Regions from separate parts of the Vibrio sp. JZG120 genome, predicted to be linked through region 4. Evidence: predicted binding sites of a transcription regulator. Region 4 holds the regulator's gene; each other region holds the start of a gene.

The links. The regulator CRP, encoded in region 4, controls carbon source genes, mostly activating them, when cyclic AMP is high. The targets are predictions, from matches to a motif close to TGTGANNNNNNTCACA.
Region 1: gltB (glutamate synthase large subunit) is a predicted target of CRP. The motif match lies at 1,419-1,434, and genes of this name have one in related genera.
Region 2: ACWPOD_RS17720 (CTP synthase) is a predicted target of CRP. The motif match lies at 1,538-1,553, and genes of this name have one in related genera.
Region 3: rppH (RNA pyrophosphohydrolase) is a predicted target of CRP. The motif match lies at 1,168-1,183, and genes of this name have one in related genera.

Annotation. Positions count from the first base shown of each region.
Region 1 is NZ_JBSRRK010000005.1:470,637-474,982, reverse strand. It holds gene ACWPOD_RS13695 (sensor domain-containing diguanylate cyclase) at 1-144, opposite strand, end outside; gene ACWPOD_RS13690 (TIGR01212 family radical SAM protein) at 180-1,139, opposite strand; gene gltB (glutamate synthase large subunit) at 1,692-4,346, shown strand, end outside.
Region 2 is NZ_JBSRRK010000009.1:18,293-22,638, forward strand. It holds gene ACWPOD_RS17720 (CTP synthase) at 1-1,453, opposite strand, end outside; gene mazG (nucleoside triphosphate pyrophosphohydrolase) at 1,665-2,462, opposite strand; gene relA (GTP diphosphokinase) at 2,688-4,346, opposite strand, start outside.
Region 3 is NZ_JBSRRK010000005.1:509,993-514,338, forward strand. It holds gene ACWPOD_RS13850 (DUF6482 family protein) at 1-21, shown strand, start outside; gene mutH (DNA mismatch repair endonuclease MutH) at 37-717, opposite strand; gene rppH (RNA pyrophosphohydrolase) at 1,337-1,858, shown strand; gene ptsP (phosphoenolpyruvate--protein phosphotransferase) at 1,861-4,107, shown strand; gene ACWPOD_RS13870 (sulfite exporter TauE/SafE family protein) at 4,114-4,346, shown strand, end outside.
Region 4 is NZ_JBSRRK010000020.1:29,021-33,366, forward strand. It holds gene astD (succinylglutamate-semialdehyde dehydrogenase) at 1-909, shown strand, start outside; gene ACWPOD_RS22345 (DUF1338 domain-containing protein) at 1,159-1,950, shown strand; gene crp (cAMP-activated global transcriptional regulator CRP) at 2,096-2,728, opposite strand; gene ACWPOD_RS22355 (phosphoribulokinase) at 2,969-3,838, opposite strand; gene ACWPOD_RS22360 (YheU family protein) at 3,963-4,175, opposite strand; gene ACWPOD_RS22365 (hydrolase) at 4,209-4,346, opposite strand, start outside.

The DNA of each region.
Region 1 (4,346 bases), on a different contig from region 4:
GGGTGAATCCGTTACGAGTTGCTTAAGTGATGTTTGAAAGTGCAAATAGATCAGTGCTAACGCGCACACGCTAGCAATTAATAACAAGACGACATAGCCATAACCGCCTTGACCATCCCAAAGCCAATTGAGTAACTGATCCATCGTTTAAACCTTTAAAAAAAACTGGTTAAAATATATCAGTTATTTATTGAGCGATCTGCTATTAATTCCGGTTTAGTATAGATAAAAGCGTTTCCCGTTAGGCTTCCTTGAGCACCATGTTCACTGAGGGATCGACCAATTTCAGTCATCGCCAGCCAGCGGTTTTCACACCACAGTGGTGATAATAAGGTAGGTCTACGAGCTGCTGATGAAACCCGATGGTAAATCACGTCCGGTGGCGTCATACGAATAATCTCACTGGCAATTGCGACATACTCTTCTAGCTCTGGCGCCTCTAATCGTCCTGCACGCCACGCTTTCGCCATGGTGCTGCCTTCCACGATATGAAGACCATGTAACTTGATGCCATCAGTGCCCACAGCCAACACTTTTTTCAGCGTCTCAATGTTATCGTCGCGGCTTTCTTTCGGTAATCCCACAATTAAATGAGTACAGACTTTAATACCTAGCGCACGCGCACGCTTGGTGATTTCGGCATAACATTCGAAATCATGACCGCGATTGATGCGCTTAAGGGTGTCGTTATTAGCGGTTTGAAGCCCTAACTCTAGCCAAATTTCATAACCTTGCTTTACATAGTCAGACAGTAAATCTAATACGGCATCAGGCACGCAATCTGGACGAGTCCCGACACACAATCCCACAATATCAGCCGCTTTTAGTGCTTCTTCATACATATTTTTCAGCACTTGCACTTCCGCATAAGTACTGGTGTAAGCCTGAAAATAAGCGAGATACTTCTTCGCTCGATGAATTTCGCCCGCACGATCTTTCAACTGATCGTGAATACTCTTTATCTGTACTTCTTCATCCGCAAACGAAGCCACATTACAAAAAGTACATCCTCCCCGACCAATCGTGCCATCTCGGTTAGGGCAACTAAATCCACCGTGCAACGTTAGTTTATGGACTTTTTCACCGTATCGACGCTGAAGATCTTGGCCGATTGTATTGACCAACTCATGTAACTGCATAAATTCTCACCAACAATGAACCGTAATCAATCTCACTACGATCTGTGTAAATAAATTACATCCCTGCAAGAAAAAACACACAATACTAGTCAATTCAAACAAACATCATACGGCTCAAAATCAATAAACCTGCATAAATACAGATAAAAAACGTTCATGTTGCGTAAATGTTAAACTAAAAATGCATAATTAAACGAAAAAATTGGGTCACAACGTCGACTTTTTCATTGCATTCTGAAGTGACAAAATTGTAGGATACTTACACAACCCCGTTATTTTTGTGACTTTTATTACAAAGTACACTGCGGGATTTGTCGGTGTTATCCCACTCCTACCTATATAAATCACTAAATAGTGGCAATAAATAAAGGGATACCACCAAGGATTGTTTTTCTCGCAAAACTTTTCCTGCGAGATACGGAAAGGAATCAAGATCGGTCAACCTAGATCGGTGGCGATAATAAATATAAAGGACAAGACGTAATCAATGGTCTAGGTGGCATTTGCCTGCCTGGTGCTTTTGCGTCGACATTGAACTGGAAGGATGTATCTATGGTAGATAGAGAGCAAAATCCACAGGGTCTATATACTCCTGAATTGGAGCATGACGCGTGTGGTATCGGTTTTGTTGCTCACCTTAAAAACCGTAAATCTCATGAAGTAGTGACTCAAGCATTGGATATGCTAGCTCGCATGGAGCACCGTGGTGGTCAAGGTTGTGATCCATGCAGCGGTGATGGTGCGGGTATCTTGCTACAAAAACCTCATGAATTCCTATTAGAAGAGGCCGTTAAGCTCGGCATTAAACTACCTTCATTTGAAAAGTATGGTGTGGGTGTCGTACTTTTCCCGAAAGACGAATACAAACGCGAGCAATGCCGTGACATTCTAGAACGCAACGCTCAGCGTCTAGATCTTGAAGTTATCGGCTACCGCGTATTGCCAACCGATAACTCAATGATCGGTGCCGACCCGCTAAGCACAGAGCCTCAGTTTGAGCATGTGTTTATCTCTGGTGGTCCAGGTATTACACCTGAAGAGCTAGAGCGCAAACTGTACGTACTTCGTAACTACACTGTACGTGTTTGCCTAGAAAGCGTTTCGAACATTGGTGATGACTTCTATATTAACTCTATGTCTTACAAGACATTGGTGTACAAAGGTCAGTTAACGACCGAGCAAGTACCTCAGTACTTCCTTGATCTGCAAAACCCGACCATGGTGACCGCACTGGCACTGGTACACTCTCGCTTCTCCACCAACACCTTCCCGAAATGGCGTCTTGCACAACCTTTCCGTTACATTGCCCACAACGGTGAAATCAATACAGTTCGAGGTAACTTGAACTGGATGAAAGCCCGTGAGGCGATCATTGAATCCGATCTATTTACCCAAGCTGAAATCGACATGCTGCTTCCTATTTGTCAGGAAGGCAGTTCGGATTCATCTAACTTTGACATGGCTCTTGAGCTCCTAGTTCTTTCTGGTCGCAGCCTGCCGCACGCATTGATGATGATGATCCCGGAAGCATGGCAAGAAAACAAAAACATGGATCCTAAGCGTCGCGCGTTCTATCAGTACCACGCGAACATCATGGAACCATGGGATGGTCCGGCTTCAGTATGTTTTACTGATGGTGTTCAAGTTGGTGCGACACTCGACCGTAACGGTCTGCGCCCTTCTCGCTACACAGTGACCAAAGATAACTTCCTAGTAATGGCATCAGAATCTGGTGTTGTGGATATTGAGCCAGAGAACGTTGAGTTCCGCGGTCGTCTACAACCAGGTCGCATCTTCGTTGCAGACTTAGAGCAAGGTCGCATCATCTCTGATGAAGAAGTGAAAGACACCATCGCAACGGCACAGCCTTACGAAAAGTGGGTAGAAGAAAACCTACTAAGCTTGAAGAAGCTGCCAGATGCGAGCAACCAATTCAGCCAACCTAAGCCAGAACATCTTCTACACCGCCAACAAGCGTTTGGCGTAAGTACTGAAGAAGTGAACGAAATCATCGTTCCAATGGCAAATGAAGGTAAAGAGCCATTATCAGCCATGGGTGCCGACTGGCCTCTTGCAGTGCTATCTCATCAGTCGCAACATCTTTCAAACTACTTCAAGCAGCTGTTTGCACAGGTAACTAACCCACCGATCGATCCGATCCGTGAGCGTATGGTGATGTCGCTGAACACTTACTTGGGTAAAGACCAAAACCTTCTGACTGAAACACCACTTCACTGTCAGAAAGTCGAATTGGAATCGCCTGTTCTTGCGAACTCTGAGCTTGAGAAACTGCGTGCTATTGACAACGAGCATCTTCAGGCGAAGACACTGGATATCGTATTCCAAGCCAGTGAAGACCAAGGCAAGCTTGAGCGCGCACTAAAACGTATCTGCCAATACGCAGAAGACGCGGTTATTGATGGTTACTCAATCATCCTGCTAACTGACCGCGCAGTGAACTCAAACCACGCGGCGATCCCAGCAATGCTGGCAGTTGGTGCAGTGCATCACCACTTGATCCGCAAAGGTCTACGTGCTAAGTGTGACATTGTGGTTGAAACCGGTGACGCGCGTGAAACGCACCACTTTGCAACCCTTATTGGCTATGGTGCAAATGCGGTTAACCCTTACCTAGTTATCGAAACTATCATTGAACTACAACGCACGAAGAAGCTGGATCCAGAAGCGAACCCTCGTGATCTGTTCAACAACTACCGTAAAGCGATCAATGGCGGTCTTCTGAAGATCTTCTCGAAGATGGGTATCTCAACCCTGCAGTCGTACCACGGTGCGCAAATCTTCGAAGCCTTAGGTATTCATAAGTCAGTGGTAGACAAGTACTTCACAGGTACAGTTTCTCGTATCCAAGGTCTCACCCTTGACGATATTGCTAAAGAAGTGCTCGTTCGTCACCGCATCGGTTACCCACAACGCGAAATCCCAATTCAAATGCTGGATGTGGGTGGTGTGTACCAATGGAAACAGCGTGGCGAGAAGCACCTATTCAACCCAGAAACCATTTCTCTACTGCAAGAGTCTACGCGCAACAAGAACTACGATCAGTTCAAGCAGTACGCGACAGCAGTCGATAAACAAGGTGACAACGCGGTAACGCTACGTAGCCAGCTAGAATTCATTAAGAACCCAGCTGGTTCTATCTCTATCGACGAAGTCGAACCAATTGAAAGCATCGTGAAACGCTTCGCG
Region 2 (4,346 bases), on a different contig from region 4:
CTGCTTTTTCGATTTGCGGACGAAGCACATTATTCACTTCGTAACGGTGACGGTGACGTTCATGGATCGTCGCGCTACCGTAAAGTTCACGAGCTTTCGTCCCTTTCTCTAGATGACATAGCTGTGAACCAAGACGCATCGTACCACCTAGGTCAGACTTTTCAGTACGCTCTTCTACGTTACCTGACTCGTCTACCCACTCTGTGATCAAACCTACCACAGGGTACTTAGTCTCTTTGTTAAATTCTGTTGAATGTGCACCTTCCATACCCGCAACGTTACGCGCGTATTCAATTAGTGCAACTTGCATACCCAAACAAATACCTAGGTAAGGCACATTGTTTTCACGTGCGTATTGAGCTGCACGGATCTTGCCTTCAATACCACGATCGCCGAAGCCACCTGGTACTAGGATCGCGTCTAAGCCTTCTAGCAGCTCAACACCTTTTGTTTCGATATCTTGTGAGTCTACATACTTAATTGTGACACTTAGACGGTTTTTCAAGCCAGCGTGTTTAAGCGCTTCGTTCACAGACTTGTATGCATCTGGCAATTCAGTGTATTTACCAACCATACCGATGGTTACTTCACCAGTAGGATTTGCTTCTTCGTAAATAACCTGTTCCCACTCAGAAAGATCAGCTTCAGGAGCTGTGATGCCAAAGCGAGCACACACAAGATCATCTAGACCTTGAGACTTGATCAATTGAGGAATCTTGTAGATAGAATCTACGTCCTTCATTGAAATTACTGCTTTTTCTGGAACATTACAGAATAGTGCGATTTTCTTACGTTCATTCGCTGGAATAACGCGGTCGCTACGGCAAACTAGGATATCTGGCTGAATACCGATAGATAGAAGTTCTTTTACAGAGTGTTGAGTTGGCTTAGTTTTCACTTCGCCCGCTGCCGCTAGGTAAGGAACAAGTGTTAGGTGCATGAACATTGCGCGCTCACGGCCTAGTTCAACGGCTAGCTGACGAATCGCTTCCATAAATGGTAGTGATTCGATATCACCAACGGTACCGCCAACTTCAACGATAGCCACATCATGGCCTTCAGAGCCAGCAATTACACGGTCTTTGATCGCGTTAGTGATGTGAGGGATAACTTGAATAGTTGCGCCTAGGTAGTCACCACGACGTTCTTTACGAAGTACGTCGGCATAAACACGACCTGCAGTAAAGTTGTTACGCTTGGTCATCTTGGTACGGATGAAACGCTCGTAGTGACCAAGGTCAAGGTCAGTCTCTGCGCCATCTTCTGTAACGAACACTTCACCGTGCTGAGTAGGGCTCATTGTGCCCGGGTCAACGTTGATGTAAGGGTCAAGCTTCATCATAGTCACTTTAAGACCACGAGCTTCTAGAATAGCCGCAAGAGATGCTGCTGCAATACCTTTACCTAGAGAGGATACAACCCCGCCAGTAACAAAAATGTAATTTGTCGTCATGTTTAACCTGAAATTGGTTGAATGAGGGAAATGGAGTGCTTCTGGACGGGAGATAAATATACCAGAAGCTCCTTACCGCCACAACGTGAAATCTATCACACCGTAATTTTTTATTTTTTGCTTCAAATCAAAGTGAGCAAAGACAAACCAAAGTCCGTTTTCGTGTTAAGAGGCAAACTGGCCTCATATTGTATATTCCGCTTATTTTCCCCTATCTAGACTCTTCTCGCTTTACTTCATCCCAGAAATCGTCGAGCTCTGATAAAGAACAATCTGTAAGCGCTTTGCCTGACTGCTGGACCTTTCCTTCAACTTGCTTAAAACGTCTCGCAAACTTTAAGTTTGCTTTCCCTAGTGCGACTTCTGGATTTTTATCAAGATGGCGTGCCAAATTGACGGTCGCAAATAGCAAATCGCCGAGTTCCAACTCCACTTTTTCTTCATCAGGCTGAACTTGTAGTGCTTCTTCCATGACTTCATCAATTTCTTCTCGCACCTTATCGACGACCGGGCCAAGAGAGTCCCAGTCAAATCCATATTTCGCACATTTTTTCTGTATCTTTGTAGCACGAGAAAGTGCCGGCAAAGAGTTTGGTATTGAGTCTAGGATACTTTCTTCCGCTTTGCCTACCTGCGCTTTTTCTTTTGCTTTTTCCGCTTCCCAGTTGGCGTTGATTTCCTCGTCCGATTCAAACTCAACATCTGAAAAAACATGCGGATGACGGCGAGTCAGTTTTTCATTCACAGTTTCGACAACATCCGAAAATTCGAACAGCTCTTGCTCTTTCGCTAGCTGGCTGTAAAAAATCACCTGAAACAACAAATCCCCTAGCTCTTCTTTTAGATTGGGCCAATCTCGATTTTGAATCGCGTCCACCACTTCGTAGGTTTCTTCTATTGTATGCGGAACGATGGTGTCAAAGGTTTGTTTTAAGTCCCAAGGGCAACCGTTTTCTGGGTCACGCAACTTCGCCATGATTTGTTCTAATTGTTCAATTGGATGACTCATTTTTTGTTCCTTTAAACCTTTCTACTAAAGAAAAAGGTGAGCAGCCAAAACCACTCACCTTCTACATTATATTTTCTCAGCAGCTTTCACTAAGTAATTGTTACTTTGACAAGGCAACAAGTTTTCGCGACTCCTGAGCATAGCTCGCCTATGTGATGAGCCTGGGCCGGCACTCCGGAGTGAGCGCAGGCAACAACGCTATCAGCTTCAAGTATGACGAGAATTTTAGCCGAGGCGTTTCACCGTCATGACATCCTTTATTTGTTCTACCCGTTTCGAAACACGAGAAAGCACTTCAATATTGGTGACTTCTAGATCAAAGTCCATGATAGCAAGTTGACGTCTGTAATCGACTCGGTTCTTCATACTGGTCACTTTGATCTTTTCGTTGGCGAACAGTGTCGTAATGTCTTTGAGTAGACCACCTCGCTCCATCGCTTCAACACGGACGGTGAGGATGTATGACCCGACGAAGCCGCTGCCCCAGACAGTATCGATGATACGCTCTGGCGCGTGATGGCGCAGTTCTTCTAGCTGTTCACAGTCACTACGGTGTACTGAAATCCCTCGGCCTTGCGTAATGTAACCACAGATATCGTCACCTGGAATTGGCTGACAGCAACGCGCTAGGTGCGTCATTAGGTTATCAACGCCTTCTACAACGACGGCGTCTTTTTTCGGTCGGCTTTGCGCTGGTGATTTGTGCTCTGCTTCTTGCAGTTTTTCCAGTGCTTGCTGGTCTTCTTCTTCTGCCGTTGGCTTGTTAACGAGCGCATTAATATGGTTAATGATTTGGTTGATACGCAAATCACCGCTACCAACACCAACGTAAAGCTCATCTGGTGTTTTGACGTTAAACCGTTTGAGAGCGTAATGCTCAGCATCTTTTAACGTTGCGCCAATTTTTGCTAACTCATGTTCAAGAATTTCACGACCCGCTTCGAGGTTCTTCTCACGGCTTTGCTTTCGGAACCAGGCGTTAATTTTGGCACGCGCGCGGCCAGAATGAACGAAGCCTAATGATGGGTTTAACCAGTCACGTGATGGGTTAGGTTCTTTCTGAGTGATAATCTCAACCTGATCACCCATATGTAGTTTATGAGTAAACGGTACGATGCGGCCTCCGACTTTGGCGCCGATACAACGGTGTCCCACTTCGGAGTGAATATGGTAGGCAAAATCTAGCGGCGTTGCCCCCATTGGTAAATCGACAACATCGCCGCGAGGTGTAAAGGCATAGACGCGATCATCAAAGACTTGGCTACGTAGCTCATCAAGCATTTCGCCAGAATCTGACATTTCTTCTTGCCAATCCAGTAGCTTACGCAGCCACGTAATCTTCTCATCATAACCGCTTCGGCTGCTTGCCCCTTCTTTATATTTCCAGTGCGCTGCAACACCCAGCTCCGACTCTTCATGCATTTGCTTGGTACGAATCTGGATCTCGATGGTTTTGCCTTCTGGCCCTAGAATTACGGTGTGGATCGATTGATAACCGTTTGGTTTAGGGTTAGCAACGTAGTCATCAAACTCGCTCGGTAGGTGCTTGTATTTGGTGTGAACTACGCCCAAAGCCGCGTAACAGTCTTGCAGTTTGTCTGCGATGATACGTACTGCTCGCACATCAAACAGCTCATCGAATGCCAAACTCTTTTTCTGCATTTTTCGCCAAATGCTGTAGATGTGCTTAGGTCGACCGCTCACTTCAGCATTGATGCCTGACACTTCCATTTCGTGCGTGAGGTCTTCAACAAAGTCTTTGATGTACTGTTCACGAACAATACGTCGCTCAGAAAGCTGCTTGGCAATTTGTTTGTAAGTTTCCGGTTGTTGGTAGCGGAAAGCGTAATCTTCAATTTCCCATTTCAGCTGACCGATGCCTAA
Region 3 (4,346 bases), on a different contig from region 4:
TTATCGCTCGTGACGCACTAAATGGCGGAAACAACATTACTCAGATGGCGTGCTGATGTAGTGCTTGAGTAAGATCTGCTCAGTAAACTGTGTTCTGAGGTAAAAACCTCGGGGCAGAGTTTTTATCGGCTTGCCATTTGAGCTATATGCTTCGGTGAGGGCTTTTGCATTCGCGGCTTTAGGGCGAAGATGCAGCGCTTCTCCGTGTCTGGCGGAAATTTGATCAAATTTCCCCAAGACGATCATCTCCATTAGCTCTTCCCAGTCGTTTCGTAAAATACGCTCTTCGTCTTCGTCTGGTGACCAAATCAGTGGGCTCCCAACACGTCTTTCTGCAAGTGGAATTTCTCGTTCCCCTTCCACTGGTACCCAAAGCACACGAGACAGCTTGTTGCGTACGTGGCTTGTTTCCCATGTAAGACCATGAACACCTGTGAGAGGAGCCACCGAAACAAAGGTTGTTTCCAACGGTTTGCCAGAGTGACTGATCGGAATACTTTTCAGCTCGATCCCTAGCTTAGCGAAATCTTGTTGAGGTTTACTGCCAGCTGGGGCGCCCAAGTGCCATTCGAGTAATTGACCCACCCAACCTTTATCACGTTTTAAGTTTTCAGGAACAATCATATTCGCCTCGGCGGCCAACTCAGCAAAACTGAGTCCTGCCATATCATGCGCTCGTTCCAATAGCTCTGCTTCTGTTTGTGGTTCTGGTTTCATAGTCACAAGGTGGTATTACAAAAAATATAGTTTATCAAACTCCGGCCAAATCTACTGTTTAAGATTTCACCGAGGCGGTGTAAGAACGATCAATTCATAACTTATCCACAGATGGAGGAGGTATTGATAAGATCCTGACGGGGTCTGTATGAATAAACAGGGGTTAAAATGCATTTTTGGGGTTGATTTTGTTGTAATCATCTAAACGAATAGCAGGTGAGTGTGGATAAATAGCCTATTGGTGGATCTTTGACCGATCTGAGTTTGGTGAAAAGATCATCAAGAAACTGAAGATCGATTTATCGTTATTTTTAAAAATAAATACTTTTCTATCAATGTTTTATGTTTATTTTCTTGTTTCTTTATTTGTTTTGCTTTTGATGGGATTGAACTGAATTACTCATTTGAATTGAATTCTTCACAAAGTTATTCACAGAAAAGGTGAATAAATGTGGGCAATGTCTCACTCTTGTGTTGATAAGGTATGATGTGATTAAAAGATATCCAAATATGGTGAAAAGGTAATAAATCTTGCTCATATCACATCAGTAAGTTTGCTAGTAATGGGGATATGTGGAAAAATCACGGTAATAAAAAATTTATTCATAGAGGTTAGCCAGTGATAGATGGCGATGGTTACCGACTTAATGTTGGTATTGTGATATGTAATAACCATGGTCAGGTCTTCTGGGCTAAACGATACGGGCAACACTCATGGCAATTCCCACAAGGTGGAATTGACGAAGGTGAAACTCCTGAACAAGCCATGTTCAGGGAGTTATATGAAGAAGTCGGTTTAACGAAAAAAGACGTTAAGATCATTGCAACAAGTCGTCATTGGTTAAGATATAAGCTACCAAAACGATTGGTGCGTTGGGACTCCAAGCCTGTTTGTATCGGCCAAAAACAGAAATGGTTTCTGCTGAGATTAGAATGCGATGAATCTCGCATTAATATGCAACGCGGAAAATCCCCTGAATTTGATGGTTGGCGCTGGGTGAGTTACTGGTATCCAGTTAGGCAAGTTGTTTCTTTCAAGCGAGATGTTTATCGACGAGCGATGAAAGAGTTTGCATCCTTAGCCATGCCTTTTCGAGAGAGAAAAGCGAAAGGGAAAAGAAAAAAGCAACGTAGAGGATAATCATGCTCAGTCAGCTAAGGGAAATAGTTGAGAAAGTCTCCAGGGTCGATGATGTGCATCTGGCACTCGATATATTGGTGAAAGAGACTTGTGCTGCCCTTCGCACTGAGTGCTGTACTATCTATCTTGCTAATGAAGAAATGCAGCGCCTTGAGTTAATGGCAACTCAAGGCCTTATTTTTGAAGGTGATAGTATTCATATCAACTTCAATGAAGGCTTGGTTGGGTTGGTTAAACGAAGCGCAGAGCCACTCAACCTTGCCGAAGCCTCAAAACATCCCGAGTTTAAATTCTTCCCTCAACTTGGTGAACAGATTTACCACTCCTTTTTAGCCACTCCAATCATTCATCGCAAACAAGTTTTAGGTGTGTTGGTGATCCAGCAAAAAACACCGCGCTTGTTCAGTGAGATGGAAGAGTCGTTTCTTGTCACGTTATCCGCTCAGCTAGCAGTGCTTATTGCGCATGCGCAGAATCTTGGGCATTGGCAGTTGGCATCTAAACCCACGGTATTAAAAGGTTTGCCTGCATCTACTGGTGTCGCGATTGGAGAGTTTTGGTTCGACAATACCCAGCCGAGTTTATCGGATGTTTTCCCTTCGTCCACGTTAGATAAAGAACGTGAGCACGAGACATTGCTGGTGGCGATAGAGCGAGCGTTAAATGACTTTCGCCGTATGCGGAAAAAGCTGGACAGTGAAATCAACAAAGATGCGCTGGCGATCTTCGATCTGTTTACGCACTTACTCAATGACCCGATGCTTCGTGGTGATTTGAAGAAGCAGATTGAAAAAGGAGACAGGGCCGATTGGGCGTTACGCCAAGTGGTAGAATCATACTCGAATCGATTTGCCAGAATGTCGGATGTCTACATGCGCGAGAGAGCGCAAGACATCCGAGAGTTAGGGCAAAGGCTGCTCTATTTTCTACATAACAGTGAGCAAGAAAATTCTGCAATTGATCGTCCCATTATTTTGGTGGCGAATGAACTCACAGCCACCTTGCTCGCGTCTGTACCTAAAGAGTTTTTGTTAGCCGTCGTGTCACTAGAAGGTGGCGCGAACTCTCATGCGGCTATTTTGTCTCGCGCACTTGGAGTTCCCGCTGTCATGGGCGCCAACATTAACCCGGTTGTGGTCAATGGCAAACTCGGGATAGTGGATGGTTATACGGGCGAGATCTTCCTAGAGCCAAACCGTCAATTATTGCGAGAGTATCGCAGCTTAGTGAGTGAAGAGTCAGAATTGTTTGCAATGGTAAACAAGGACCTCGCACTCCCAGCGGTTACGCAAGACAATCACCACATCGAAATTATGCTGAATGCGGGGCTCAGTGCAGACAGTAATATTGCCATCAATACAGGTGTTGATGGAGTTGGGTTGTACCGAACTGAGATTGCATTTTTACTTCAGCATCACTTTCCGTCAGAAGATGAGCAGTATCATCAATACCAAGCGATACTCAACAGTTATCCGAATCAACGAGTGGTGATGCGCACTTTGGATATTGGTGGTGACAAACCTTTGCCATATTTGCCCATCGAAGAAGATAATCCGTTTCTAGGCTGGCGTGGCATTCGTTTTACATTAGATCACCCAGATATTTTCTTGATCCAGCTGCGTGCAATGTTAAGGGCGAGTGCAGAAAGCGGTAACTTAAGTATTTTGTTGCCAATGGTGTCTGGGGTAAAAGAGCTAGACGATGCCATTAGCTTGATTAATCAAGCCCACAGCGAAGCCGTGTTGCTTGATGATAGAATTCAGTTCCCACAAGTTGGGGTCATGATCGAAGTGCCATCAATGGTGTATTTATTGCCAACGATTGCTCACCGTGTTGATTTTGTTTCTGTCGGGACAAACGATTTAACCCAGTATTTATTAGCGGTTGATAGGAACAATTCGCGCGTCGCGGATGTCTATGAATCTATGCATCCTGCGGTACTGTTAGCGCTTAAGCAAATCCATGACGTGTGCGATAAGTATCAGGTGCCAGTGTGTATTTGTGGTGAGTTAGCTGGCGACCCATTTGGCGCTCTTCTCTTACTTGGGTTAGGGTATACCAGTTTGAGTATGAACACCTCCAACGTGGCTAAGGTGAAATATTTGATTCGTCATAGCCAACAAGAAGAATTAGAAAAATTAGCGGAGCAAGCAATGACAAAGTCCTACGGGGAGGACATTCATCAAATGATGCATGACTTCTTCATCCAACAGGGTTTTGCGGGCTTTATCCGTGCAGGTAAAAAGTAGGAAATCGTGACCGTCTCTTTATTTTTGTTATTGTTGGCGCTAGGCGCTTTTGTGGGTGTGATGGCGGGGTTACTCGGTATCGGTGGTGGTTTGATAGTTGTTCCTGCCTTGTTGTATTTGCTTCCTCTTGCTGGAATCTCTCCAGAAATGAGTATGCACATGGCCCTAGCCACTTCGTTAGCGAGTATTATTGTCACGTCAGGCTCATCGGCGATGAATCACCTTAAGCTCGGCAATGT
Region 4 (4,346 bases):
TGGGAAGAAGCAGGTCTGCCGAAAGGCGTGATCAACCTTGTCCAAGGTGCGAAAGAAACCGGTATTGCGCTTGCTGATGCGAAAGGCATTGATGGCGTACTGTTCACGGGCAGCGCGAACACAGGGCATGTATTGCACCGTCAATTTGCGGGTCAACCTGGCAAGATGTTAGCACTAGAAATGGGTGGTAATAACCCGATGGTGATCTCTGATAAATACGGTGATTTGGATGCCACGGTGTACACCATCATCCAGTCAGCGTTTATCAGTGCTGGTCAACGTTGTACGTGTGCTCGTCGTTTGTACGTGCCATTGGGTGAGAAAGGTGATGCGCTCATCACGAAACTGGTTGAAGCGACGAAGAATATTCGCGTAGACCAACCATTTGCAGAGCCTGCGCCATTTATGGGGCCGCAAATTTCCGTTGCCGCAGCCAAGTTCATTCTCGATGCACAAGCGAACCTACAATCACTTGGTGGTGAAAGCTTGATTGAAGCTAAAGCAGGAGAGGCGGCGTTTGTTTCTCCCGGCATTATTGATGTAACGAACATTGCTGAGCTACCAGATGAAGAGTACTTCGGTCCACTTCTGCAAGTGGTGCGTTATGAAGGGCTAGAAAAAGCCGTAGAACTGGCGAATGACACGCGCTTTGGTCTCTCTGCTGGTTTAGTTTCAACTGACGACCAAGAATGGGAATACTTCGTTGACCATATTCGTGCTGGGATCGTGAACCGTAACCGCCAGCTCACAGGTGCAAGTGGTGATGCGCCATTTGGTGGTCCTGGTGCGTCAGGTAACCTACGTCCAAGCGCTTATTACGCAGCAGACTACTGTGCGTACCCGATGGCATCAATGGAAGGTCAAGAGACTATCTTGCCTGCAACATTAAGCCCAGGTGTGGCGCTATAAGTTTTAATAACAGAGTCGCAACCATGTATTGCGGCTCACTTTGCCGGCGAATCATTTAGGTATGGGTTGTAGTGATCGTTGGCAGAACACGGAAAGTGAGCAAAGACTCGGAAAAGCGTGTTGACTGACTGGCATTTACCGTCACAGGTTGATGGCTGCTCGTTCATTATTCTGGACAACTTTTCGTTGTGAACGAGCAGTCAACTTCCGCTTACCTTTTAACTCTACATCTCGTAACAAGGAGTCGTTATGACGCCCGATGTGTTATTTGAATCGCTATGGCAAGATTACATTCAACGTCTTTGCCCCTCTGCTGCGAAAGTACATCAGCTGCTTCAAGAAGATGAGCCTCTGATTAATGATCATATAGCTTTACGTACCTTCAATATTGCGCCTCTTGGTATCGAAACCTTAGCTAAACCATTTGTAGCCATTGGCTATCAGGCATGTGGTGACTACGTTTTCGAAAGTAAAAAGCTGGTTGCTAAACACTATGAGCACCCTGATCCGAAGCAACCTAAAGTCTTTATTAGTGAGCTAAAAGTTGAGGAGTGTTCACCTGAGCTGCAAGAGATTGTGAAAAAGCTGGTGGCACAAGTCGATGCAGGCAAGCTGAACGATAGCGCATTCTTACATGGTGGACGCTTGTGGGATTTAAGCTTTGCTGACTACCAAACGTTGGCTAAAGAAAGTGAGTATGCATCTTGGTTGGCTGCGCATGGTTACGGCGCAAACCACTTCACGGTGAGCGTTAACCAGCTCAATGAATACGAAGAAGTGAAGCAAGTAAACGATCACTTACGTACGGCCGGATTTACCATTAATGAAAACGGCGGGGAAGTGAAGGGCACTCCTGAGGTGCTGCTAGAACAATCATCGACCATGGCGGATAAAGTGGCGGTTCGCTTTAGCGAAGGCACTGAAATTATCCCTGGTGGCTTTTACGAGTTTGCTAAGCGCTACCCGATGGAAAACGGTGAGCTGTACCCAGGTTTTGTGGCGGCTTCAGCGGACAAAATCTTTGAAAGTACGAATGGCTAACTTTTAGGGTTAACCTTTCGGCTAACCAACTTGCTCATTAGTCTTTTGTTGCTCTGAGCTTAATGTGGTTACAAGACAAATAAAAAGCCACCAATGTCGCCATTGGTGGCTTTTATAATTTTGTTCGCGTCACTCTGGTTTGAGATTAACGAGTACCGTAAACCACGATAGTTTTACCGTGCGCAGAGATTAAGTTCTGCTCTTCTAACATTTTCAAGATACGACCTACTGTCTCACGAGAACAGCCAACGATTTGACCGATTTCTTGACGAGTGATCTTGATTTGCATGCCGTCTGGGTGAGTCATTGCGTCTGGTTGTTTTGCAAGGTTCAGAAGCGTCTGAGCGATACGACCAGTTACGTCTAGGAACGCCAGGTCACCCACTTTTTGGCTAGTTACTTGAAGACGACGAGCCATCTGCGCAGAAAGGCGCATTAGGATGTCTGGGTTTACTTGGATAAGCTGACGGAATTTCTTGAAAGAAATTTCAGCAACTTCACAAGGAGATTTAGCACGAACCCAAGCTGTGCGCTCTTGGTCTTCCTCGAATAGACCAAGTTCACCAATAAAGTCTCCTTGGTTTAGGTAAGAAAGGATCATCTCCTTACCTTCTTCGTCTTTGATAAGAACCGCAACAGAACCTTTAACGATATAGTACAAAGTTTCTGCCTTTTCGCCCGCGTGAATTAGCGTGCTCTTTGAAGGGTACTTATGAATATGACAGTGTGAAAGAAACCACTCTAATGTTGGGTCGGTTTGAGGTTTACCTAGAACCATAATATCTCACTTCCTCTGCAGGGTACGCTTGCGCTATCCATATTTTAGCTAAGCCTGAATTAGGCCTACTAGAATAAGAGCACTTTTTATATGCTGCAAGCTCTCTTGTGTTTCGGTAAGAAATAGTATCCTTTTTCGAAAACGATTTCTTGATTTTAATCGTGCCATGATTGAGATTTTGTAAGCAAAACTGTGCACATGATCACGGTATGAAAAGTAAACATCTTCGCAGGCAGGTTTTTAGCCAATTTTCCCTGTTTCGATGAGCTGTTGTAGGATAGGCCGAACTATGAGCTCCATTGCAAAGCTCATCTTACCGCCTGGCACGACAATCGTGTTGTGGCGTGACATGAATGAGCCATCAATCATAGCCAGGAGATATGGGAAGTCGACTTTCTTTATCCCACGCAAGCGAATTACGACAAAGCTCTCATCCAGGCTTGGGATACCCTTCGCATTAAGGGGGTTGGAGGTATCGACCGTTGGGACGCGCTGAAAGTTAATATGAGTGCGAGAAAATTGCGGAGTGATGTAGTTAAGATAATCGTCCATCGAGCGCACGATAGAATCCATTACTGCTTCTCGTGAATGACCGCGGTCACGAGTATCACGCACAAACTTTTGGATCCACTCTAAGTTTACGATTGGTACCATACCAATCAAGAAATCCACATGCTGCGCAACATTAACATCGCCATCCACAACACCGCCGTGCAAGCCTTCATAGAAGAGAACGTCACTGTTCTCCGGTAAGTCCTGCCACGGTGTGAAGGTTCCAGGCATTTGATTATAAGGTACGGCCTCGTCAAAGGTGTGTAGGTAGCGACGTACGCTGCCTGCGCCATCGTGACCATATTTACGGAAAAACTCTTCCAATCCTGGAAAGTCATTAGCTTGAGGGCCAAAGTAGCTAATGTGTCGACCTTGCTCGCGCGCTTTACGGATTTCTATATCCATTTCAGGGCGAGTAAAGCGATGGAAGCTGTCGCCTTCAACCCATGCGGGTTTAACGTTCATCATATTGAACATCTTACGGAAGGCTTCAGATGTAGTGGTCGTGCCGGCACCGGATGAACCAGTAACCGCAATAATTGGGTGTTTAGCTGACATGACAAACCTTGTCGAAAATTACTTACCTGTAATGTGCAGTAGGCTGCTACTGCACGGTCGATAACCCACTATAGCACGTAACAATGCCTTGTCATTGAGTGGGGTACGGTAAAATGTGAAGGGTCTAAAATTTTGTTTTTACCTGAATATCGACGGTTTCGTGCAGTTCAGAGAACACGATAACCGCTTCGCCTTTTTCTAATTGAGTTTTTACTTGATCCACTTTGTCTTGCAAAGAAATCTCGACGGTTCCGTAATCCGTGCCTTCACGTAAGACGAATTCACGAATTAAGTTTTCCAATGTTTCTGGCGCAATGTCTTGCCATGGAATGATCATAAATACCTCGAACTTTTATGATGAGCGGCTAGTTTACTGCTTTCGCTGCTTGGATACAGCAGAAAGGTAATCTGCAGCAATACTTTCGTAATACGCTGGCAGCGCTTCTTCCAACCAAAATTTCGGCTTGAGCGCTGAACCTGTAAGGAAACCAACATGCCCACCGTGCTC